DNA from 4 places in the Streptomyces sp. NPDC000983 genome. Region 4 is predicted to be linked to each of the others. Evidence: riboswitches for the same ligand, from Rfam matches in the RefSeq annotation. Region 4 holds a riboswitch; each other region holds the start of a gene.
What was found. Region 4 has a riboswitch for cyclic di-AMP ahead of ABT296_RS02010 (M23 family metallopeptidase). Riboswitches for the same ligand answer to the same signal wherever they lie in the genome.

Region 1 (2,167 bases), on a different contig from region 4:
GGCGTCGAACAGCGGGCTGAGCAGCTCCATGATCTCGGGCGTGTACGTGTTGCTGCGCTGCACCTTGTAGCGGCGGTGCTTGGCGTTCGACTCCAGGTAGTCGGCGAGGATCGCCTCGCGCTCCACGCCCACGGCGAGCAGGGTGACGGCCACCGACAGACCGGCGCGGTCCTTGCCGGCCGCGCAGTGCATCAGGGCCGGGACGCTGTCCTCGGCGAGGGAGTGCAGCACCCGGGAGTGCTCGGCGGTGCGCTCCTTGACGATCGTGCGGTACGACTCGATCATCCGGTTCGCGGCCTTGCCGTCGTCCAGGATCTCCCGCAGCTGCTCGATCTCGCCGTCGCGGACCATCTTCCAGAACTCGGCGCCGTCGGCCGGGTCGCTCAGCGGGAGGTTCACATTGCGCACCCCCGGCAGCTCGATGTCGGGGCCCTCCAGCTTCTGGTCCGCCGTGTTGCGGAAGTCGAAGATCGTGTGGAGGCCGAGCTCGGAGAGGAAGGCGGCGTCCTGGGCGGTCGCGTGCGCGAGGTGACCGCTGCGGAACAGCACTCCCTGCCGTACCCGCCGTCCGTCGACGGTGGGCAGTCCGCCCACGTCGCGGAAGTTGCGAACTCCGGCCAGCTCGGGCTCGGTCGACGGGACCTGCTGCGTCACTTGGGCTCCTCCCACCGGTCCCGCCGACTCCGGTGTCCGGCGGGCACGCTCCGACGATACGACATCGGGCCCGGCCGCCCCCGGAGTGTCGCAAAACGGACTAAGGGCGCCTAAAGCCCTGCGATTCGCCACGAGTTTGGAGTGCGGCTCCGATGTAACGGTTCTCCTTCTCTGGGGCTTCTGGGCCTTCTGTCCGAATTGCTGCCTTCATTCCAACTCGCTGTGGAATAAGGGAGGCTGGAGCAGCGTCAGTGAGCAGCGTCATAACCGTGACGGTGAGTCGCCCGTCATGTTCACGTAATGCATGTGCTTTTCAAGGGTGTTTACCGGAAAGCGCGGCCGCCCCTTGCACGGAAAGTGACGGCGAATTCTCCCAAGGGATCAAGAAGGGCGCCTTCGGGCGGAACCTTCTGCTTGTCCGTTTGCGTCTTGGTCGCTTACGTTCGCCACCAATCCGAGCGGACGCCGAATCCTGCCACCGCCCGGAGTCCGCACACTCACCCGTACCCGGCAGGAGCGGGGGACCCACAGGCATCACCGCCTGCTCCGGTCTCCGGAACAGGCTCGGGGTCAAGTCGCGCCCAGCGCGCGGCCGGACATCTCCAGTCCGAACCCGACAGCTCACCTCGCAGGCGCCGGAGAGGAATGCGCCATGCCCGCCAAGGGTAAGCACCGTCGTCCCAAGACCCTGAGCCTGACCCGTTCGATCGCCGTCGCCGGTACCGGTGGCGCCGCGCTCGCCCTTCCGCTCCTCGGAGCCGCGGGTGCGCACGCGGCCCCGTCCCAGTCCGTTTCGGAAAAGGCCGCCCAGTCGGTCCAGACGGTTCAGTCGGTGGAGAAGAAGTCGGTCGAGAAGAAGGCCGCGAAGAAGACCGCCAAGACCGCGACGAAGTCCTACACGGTCGTCTCCGGGGACTATCTCTCGAAGATCGCCGACGAGCAGGACGTCAGCGGTGGCTGGGAGAAGCTCTACCAGGACAACCGTGACGCCGTCGGCTCCGACCCGTCCCTGATCCACCCGGGCCTGAAGCTGTCGATCGGCGCGAAGGCCGCCGCGACGGGCGGTGCCGAGAAGTCCGCGGCCAAGTCGTCCGCCGAGTCCTCCTCGGGCTCCGCCGACTCCGCGAAGTCCTCGCAGGCCGAGCGGTCCCCGCAGGCCGAGCAGACCGAGCAGTCCTCGAACTCCTCCAACTCCTCCAACTCCTCGAACTCCGCCGAGTCCACGGCCGCCACCACGCAGGCCGCGCAGACCTCCACGAGTGCCTTCTCCGCCCCGGTCTCCGGCGCCGGTGTCGGCACGCAGTACAAGGTCGCGGGCAGCATGTGGTCCAGCGGCTACCACACCGGCGTCGACTTCGTCGTCCCGACCGGCACCTCCCTGAAGGCCGTGGGCGCGGGCACCGTCGTCTCGGCCGGCTGGGCCGGCGCGTACGGCAACCAGGTCGTCATCCAGCTCGCCGACGGCCACTACGCCCAGTACGCCCACCTGTCCTCGCTCTCCGTCTCCAGCGGC
Region 2 (2,167 bases), on a different contig from region 4:
CTCCCGGACGGGGACGCGCGAGACGCCGTAGCGGCGGGCCAGCAGTTCCTCGGTGAGCCGGCCGCCGCGCTCGTAGACACCGGCGACGATGTCGTCCCGGATCGCCGTGCATACCGAATGCGCCGGAACACGCATGACCGACCTCCGCTTTAATCCCCGTGAAACGTCGACGACTGACGTGTGTTCAGTGACTCTATTGCAATGAGCCGGAATTTCCGAAGGGGGGTCCGATTTCATGGATATTTTTTGGACAGCGATGTCCCCGAAACGCCGAAAACCCCGGCTCGGGGAGCCGGGGTCACGGGATGCGGGCGCGGGTGGCGTCAGACGTTCACACCGTGCGCGCGCAGATAGGCGACGGGGTCGAGGTCCGAGCCGTACTCCATGCTCGTACGGGCCTCGAAGTGCAGGTGCGCGCCGGTGACGTTGCCGGTGGCGCCGGAGAGGCCGATCTGCTGGCCGGGGGTGACGGACTGGCCGACCGAGACCCCGATGGACGACAGGTGACCGTACTGGGTGTACGTGCCGTCGTGCATCTTGATGACGATCTGGTTGCCGTACGCCCCGCCCCAGCCGGCCTCGACGACGGTGCCGGTGCCGACCGAGCGGACGGCGGTGCCGCTGGAGGCGTGGAAGTCGACGCCGGTGTGGCTGCCGGAGGACCAGACCGCTCCGCCGGCCTTGTAGCCGGTGGAGACGTAGGAGCCCGAGATCGGGGAGACGAAGGTGTTGAGGCGCTTGCGCTCGGCCTCGCGGGCGGCGCGCTCCTTGGCCGCCCGGGCCTCCTTGGCCGCCTCGGCGGCCCGCTCGCGCGCGGCCTCCTCGGCCTGCTGCCGGGCCTCCGCCTCGACGGCCGCCTGCTGCTGGGCGGCGGCCTGGGCGTCGATCTGCTCGGCGACCGAGTCGCCGATGGTGATCACCGGGGTGAGTCCGGTCTGTTCGGCGGCCGGTTCGGCGGCGAGCGCCGGAGCGGCCAGGGTGCCGACGACGCCGGTGGTGGCGAGCGCCGCCACTCCCGCCGCGCGGACGGTGGTGCGCTGCATCCGGCCGGGACGACGGTGCTTCCCGGTGGCGCGGGTGAACGCCATCAAGTAGGTGGTCCTTTCCTTCCCTCTCGCCTACCGGGTTAGCTGACGGGTTCGGAGCAGGAAGGTCTCCTACGGACCCCCTCGCGTGAGCGCGGGCGTCCGATTCACCCCAGGGACTGCGTGGGTCCCCGGCTCCCCTGGCTCGCGCCGTGGGGACTCGGCGATGACTGTCCGGTGCCGCGGTCGCGGCGCACTGCCTGACGGACAGCCCGGACGACGCTAAGCGGGGCGACTTTCAATCCTCAAACGGATCGGGGCTTTTGTAGCGCATGCCACAGGCCAGACAGGCAGCCTCTCCCTCAATTCGGACATAAAGGGGCCCTGGTGGCGCTTTCGTCACCAGGGCCCCACGCGCGCGTCGCCGCGCCTTCACATCCGAGGAGGTCCCTACTCGGCCGTCACGACGGTGACTTCACCGATGCCGAGCTCCTCGACGGCCTTCTTGATCTGGGCCGCGTCGCCGACCAGAACGGTCACCAGACGGTCCACCGGGAAGGCGTTGACGACCGCCGCGGTGGCCTCCACGGTGCCGGTCTCGGCGAGCCGGCGGTACAGCGTGGCCTGGAAGTCGTCGGGCAGGTGCTGCTCGACCTGGTCGGCCAGGGTGTTGGCCACGGAGGCGGCCGTCTCGAACTTCAGCGGCGCCACGCCGACGAGGTTCTGCACGGCGATGTCCCGCTCGGCGTCGGTGAGTCCGCCCTCGGCGAGCGTGCGCAGCACCGTCCACAGGTCCTGCAGGGCGGGTCCGGTGTTGGGCGTGTCGATGGAGCCGCTGATGGCGAGCATCGACGCCCCGGTGCCGTCCGGGGCGGAGCGCAGCACCTGCCCGAAGGCGCGCACGCCGTAGGTGTAGCCCTTCTCCTCGCGCAGGACGCGGTCGAGGCGGGAGGTGAGGGTGCCGCCGAGGCAGTACGTGCCGAGCACCTGCGCGGGCCACACCCCATCGTGCCGGTCGGGTCCGACGCGGCCGATCAGCAACTGCGTCTGGACGGCGCCGGGACGGTCCACGATGACGACGCGGCCGGTGTCGTCGGCGGTGACCGGGGGCACCGGACGCGGCTCGGCCGCGGAGCCGGTCC
Region 3 (2,167 bases), on a different contig from region 4:
CTGCCCGCGGTGCGGGTCGGCCGCCGGGACGACCTGTGGTGCGAGCCGATCAGCAAGGTGCTGCTGCGCCATCCCGAGCTGTCCGACGACCAGTTGGCGTCGACGGCGCGCTCGGTGGTGGGGTCGCTGGCGACCGTCACGATGTCGGGCCCCGGGACCGTCGAACTCCAGCCGTGCGGCATCACCAAGGCGACGGGCCTGGCGCTGGCCGCCGAACACCTCGGTCTGGGACCGGCGCAGACCATCGCCTTCGGTGACATGCCCAACGACATCCCCATGTTCGACTGGGCGGCCCACGGGGTCGCGATGGCCAACGCCCACCCCGAACTCAAGGCGGTGGCCGACGAGATCACCACGTCGAACGAGGACGACGGCATCGCCGTCGTCCTCGAAAGACTCTTCCCCTAGGACCTGCTGTCGGCACGGACCCGGGGCGACAGTCGGTGCGGGCCGGGGGCGACTGTCCGTACGCGCCCGGAGGGGCCGTCAGTACGCGCCGAAGACGTTGTCGATCGAGCCGTACCGCTGGGCGGCGTAGTTGCAGGCGGCGGTGATGTTCGCGACCGGGTCGTACGAGTCCCACGAGGTACCGGCCACGTGGTAGGCCCGGAAGGTCGGGTCGATCACCTGGAGCAGGCCCTTGGAGGGGATGCCGGCGGCGGCGTTGGAGTCCCAGTTGTTGATCGCGTACTGGTTGCCCGAGGACTCCCGCATGATGTTGCGGTAGATGCCGTTGTAGCTGCCGGGGATGCCGTTCTGCGCCATGACCTGGAGGGACGCGCGGATCCAGCCGTCGAGGTTGTTGGTGTACCCGAGCGAGGTGGCCGTGGTCACGGTCGGGGTGGCCGCCGAGGCGGTGGTGGAGCCGATGAGCGGGAGCGCCAGTACGGCGGCTCCGGTGCCGATGACGGCGAGCTTGCGGGCGATACGGGTGCGGCGCTGGACGGCAGCAGACATGACGAGGTTCCTCTCCGGCGCCTGCGAGGTGAGCTGTCGGGTTCGGGCGGGAGCTGCCCGGCCGCGCACCACGATGGGAAACGCGACTGCACCCCGAGCCGTTCCGGCGCGTCCGAGGACGTCCGGTCCGGCGGCGTACCTGTGGGTCCCCCGCTCCTGCCGTACGAAGAAAAATCGGTGGAATCGGGCGGCGGCAGGATTCGGCGTCCGCCCGACAGGCCGGGAACGTATGCGAGAGCACATGTCCGAAACAAGTAGCGGATTCACATATCCAGAGGTTTGATCTTCAGTGGGGGGTGTGCGGTGATTGATCGTTTGCTATCGCCAATGCCCAACTCGCAAGCGGGGTGCGCGTTTCGGCGTGATCCCGTGAAGGGGCCGTGGAGAGATCTGCGTGAGTCAAGTCACGCGTGAGCGCAAGAGGTGGCAAATCGGGCAATAGGGCCAATGGGGCTTTATTGTCTGTCTGTTCGTGATGGGTGCCGCGGTCGGGCGGGCGGTCGCATGGGCGGTCACGCGGGCGGGGGTGTGAGCGTGGGTGTGGGCCGGGGTGGGAGTGACGGCGGGGGTGCTCCGGAGGGTGCGTCGATACAGCGCCATTCCGGACGAAATCCACTACATGCACCTAAGTCGATCGATAGCAGGTCTTATCAGGTGATCAAAAAACATGGTCGCCATGATCCGATACAGCCTGTCGTGGACCGGCGGGCGGCATCGGTGATCGAAACCTGACCGGATACGCTGACTTGGAGTGAAGGCAGCGACCTATCGACAAACCGCGTAATCGCCAGTAGACACCAGCAGACAGGAGACCCCTCGTGACCGTCGTCGGGCCGTTCGGGCTGAGCGTGCGGGACCAGGCTCTGGAAGCCGATGTCCAGGCCGGGATGGCGGCTGTCGAGGAGGGACTGCTCGAGGCCACCAAGAGCGAGGTCCCCTTCATCACCGAGGCCGCCCAGCATCTCGTGCGCGCGGGCGGGAAGCGGTTCCGCCCGCTGCTCGTGATGCTCGCGGCGCAGTTCGGTGACCCGTACGCGCCGGGGATCGTGCCGTCCGCCGTGGTGGTGGAGCTGACCCACCTGGCGACGCTGTACCACGACGACGTGATGGACGAGGCCGACGTCCGGCGCGGGGTGGACAGCGCGAACACCCGCTGGGGCAACTCGGTCGCCGTCCTGACGGGTGACTTCCTCTTCGCCCGCGCCTCGCA
Region 4 (2,167 bases):
GGGGTCACCGGGGCTGGATCAGATGTTGAGGCCCTTGCTGCGCAGCCACGCGAGCGGGTCGATGCCGGAGGAGGAGCCCTCGGGGTGGACCTCCATGTGGAGGTGGGCGCCGGTGACGTTGCCGGTCGCGCCGACCCGGCCGATCACGTCGCCGGTGTTGACCTGCTGGCCCACGCTGACGCTGATCGAGGACTGGTGGGCGTACCAGATCTCGGTGCCGTCCTCCAGGGTGAGCACGGTCTTGTAGCCGTAGGAGCCGTCCCAGCCGGCGGAGGTGATGGTGCCGGTGTGGACCGCCTTGAGCAGCGTGCCCGTGGGAGCGGCGAAGTCGAGGCCGGTGTGGTAGCCGGAGGACCACATGGAGCCGGCCTGGCCGTAGGTCGAGGTGAGGGTGAAGGAGGAGGTCGGGAGGGTGTACTCCTTGGCCAGCTGGGCCAGTCGCTCCTCCTCGGCCTTCTGGCGGGCCTCTTCCTCGGCCTTCTCCTTGGCGGCGGCGGCCTTGGCCTCGGCTTCCTTCTCCGCCTTCTCGGCGGCTGCCGTGGCGGCCTTCTCGGCGGCAGCGGCGGCGGCCTCGGCGGCCTTGGTGTCGACCTGGTCCTGCTGCTGCTCGGCCTGGGCCATGATCCGGGCGCGCAGGGCCTCGCCCGCGTCGGCGGCGCCCTGCTCGGTGTCCACGGCGGTCATGCCGACGGTGCTGAGCGGGGAGGCGGCCGTCTCGGGGGCCTCGTCGCCCGCGGAGTCGTCGGAGATCAGCGGCAGGTCGGGGATGGTGATGGCGACCGGGGGCTTGCCGGACTGGGCGCTGGCCATGCCGCCCGCGCCGACGGCCGCGATGACTCCGACACCGAGGACGGTGGAGCTGCGGGCGAGCCCGCCGCCGCGCTGCTTGGCCACGCGGTGCTTGCCGCGTACCGGGCGAACGGTCTCGGCGGTGGGGTTCCACTCCTCCCACGGGCCCTCGTCGGTGCGGTAGCTGCCGTATACGAAGGTCTCGTCGCCACGCTGGCTCGGCACGAACGGGGCAGGCGGGTTTGACGCCACGTGGGCGTGCTCCTTTCCTTCCTTCTCGCCTACCGGGTTAGCTGACGGGTTCGGAGCAGGAAGGTCTCCTACGCGCGTATATCCGCCGTCGATGTTCGGCGGGATACGAGCGATTCACCCCAAGTTGGTGGTTCCCCGGTTCCCTTGCGGGATTCGGCGCGTGCGCACGGAGCCGACTCTTGTGACGGCTGGGACGACCGCGCTGCGTTATCGAACGTTAATAGACGTGAGGCTCGGATTCCAAGCTGTTCCTCTTGATCATTAAGCTTTTCGGCCGGGACTTTACGGTCATGGAGGTTTCAAATCGGGCGAGTTGGCCACACCTTCTACTCGCGAGTTTTCCTGACGGTATGTCAGTTGTTATGCGGAGGGCTGTCATCCGATCACCCCCGGTGACATGCCGGGTCTACGGACGGCCAGCAGGGCCGTGTCGTCCGTCATTCCGCCCCCGCAGCGCCGGCGCGCCTCCTCGGCCAGGGTCCGCACGACAGCGCCGGAATCGGCGAAGGACCATCCGGTCAACTGCCGCTCGGGGTCGTGGAAGGCGATGTCGAGGCCGCCGATCCGTTCCGGCGGCCGGGGCAGCACGGCGCGGCGGTCCACCTCGGCGATCCGCCGCTGTCCGGCGAGGCGCAGGTCGCCGCGGCGGACGACGGAGTTGAGCATGACGGCCGGGGGCGCGGCGGCGAAGAAGGGGGTGGCGGTGACCTGGCGGGGGTGAGCCATCGGCGCGGGGGAACGCACCGAGGGCCGGAACCCTTTCGGGTTCCGGCCCTCGGCCTTCAGTAGCGGGGACAGGATTTGAACCTGCGACCTCTGGGTTATGAGCCCAGCGAGCTACCGAGCTGCTCCACCCCGCGTCGGTGAAACCAGTGTACGTCATCCGCGGGGCCCGAAGCACACGCGTTTGTTCACGTCACGGGTGTGCGCCCGTCGCCGGGTCGGTCAGGTGGCGGTTGGGGGCCTGGGCGCGGTCCGCGTACTCGGGCAGGACCAGCACCCGCGCCCCGGCCGCCGCGAGCAGTCCGCTGCCGTCGGCGCCCGCCACGAAGGTGTCCGGTTCCCGCCAGGCGGTCACCACCCGGCGCACGCCCGCCTCCAGGATCAGCCGGGAGCAGGGCGCGGG

Region 1: another riboswitch for cyclic di-AMP. It lies ahead of ABT296_RS12615 (M23 family metallopeptidase); the one in region 4 lies ahead of ABT296_RS02010 (M23 family metallopeptidase).
Region 2: another riboswitch for cyclic di-AMP. It lies ahead of ABT296_RS24105 (M23 family metallopeptidase); the one in region 4 lies ahead of ABT296_RS02010 (M23 family metallopeptidase).
Region 3: another riboswitch for cyclic di-AMP. It lies ahead of ABT296_RS31800 (transglycosylase SLT domain-containing protein); the one in region 4 lies ahead of ABT296_RS02010 (M23 family metallopeptidase).

The regions. Positions count from the first base shown of each region.
Region 1 is NZ_JBEPBM010000009.1:45,400-47,566, forward strand. It holds gene ABT296_RS12610 (tyrosine-protein phosphatase) at 1-654, opposite strand, end outside; cyclic di-AMP (ydaO/yuaA leader) riboswitch at 1,143-1,302, shown strand; gene ABT296_RS12615 (M23 family metallopeptidase) at 1,307-2,167, shown strand, end outside.
Region 2 is NZ_JBEPBM010000022.1:13,360-15,526, forward strand. It holds gene ABT296_RS24100 (GntR family transcriptional regulator) at 1-135, opposite strand, end outside; gene ABT296_RS24105 (M23 family metallopeptidase) at 324-1,088, opposite strand; cyclic di-AMP (ydaO/yuaA leader) riboswitch at 1,101-1,261, opposite strand; gene ABT296_RS24110 (M16 family metallopeptidase) at 1,476-2,167, opposite strand, start outside.
Region 3 is NZ_JBEPBM010000039.1:46,019-48,185, forward strand. It holds gene ABT296_RS31795 (HAD family hydrolase) at 1-408, shown strand, start outside; gene ABT296_RS31800 (transglycosylase SLT domain-containing protein) at 487-957, opposite strand; cyclic di-AMP (ydaO/yuaA leader) riboswitch at 961-1,157, opposite strand; gene ABT296_RS31805 (polyprenyl synthetase family protein) at 1,776-2,167, shown strand, end outside.
Region 4 is NZ_JBEPBM010000002.1:17,601-19,767, forward strand. It holds gene ABT296_RS02010 (M23 family metallopeptidase) at 19-1,041, opposite strand; cyclic di-AMP (ydaO/yuaA leader) riboswitch at 1,053-1,210, opposite strand; gene ABT296_RS02015 (hypothetical protein) at 1,417-1,767, opposite strand; tRNA gene ABT296_RS02020 (tRNA-Met) at 1,828-1,901, opposite strand; gene ABT296_RS02025 (dihydrofolate reductase family protein) at 1,958-2,167, opposite strand, start outside.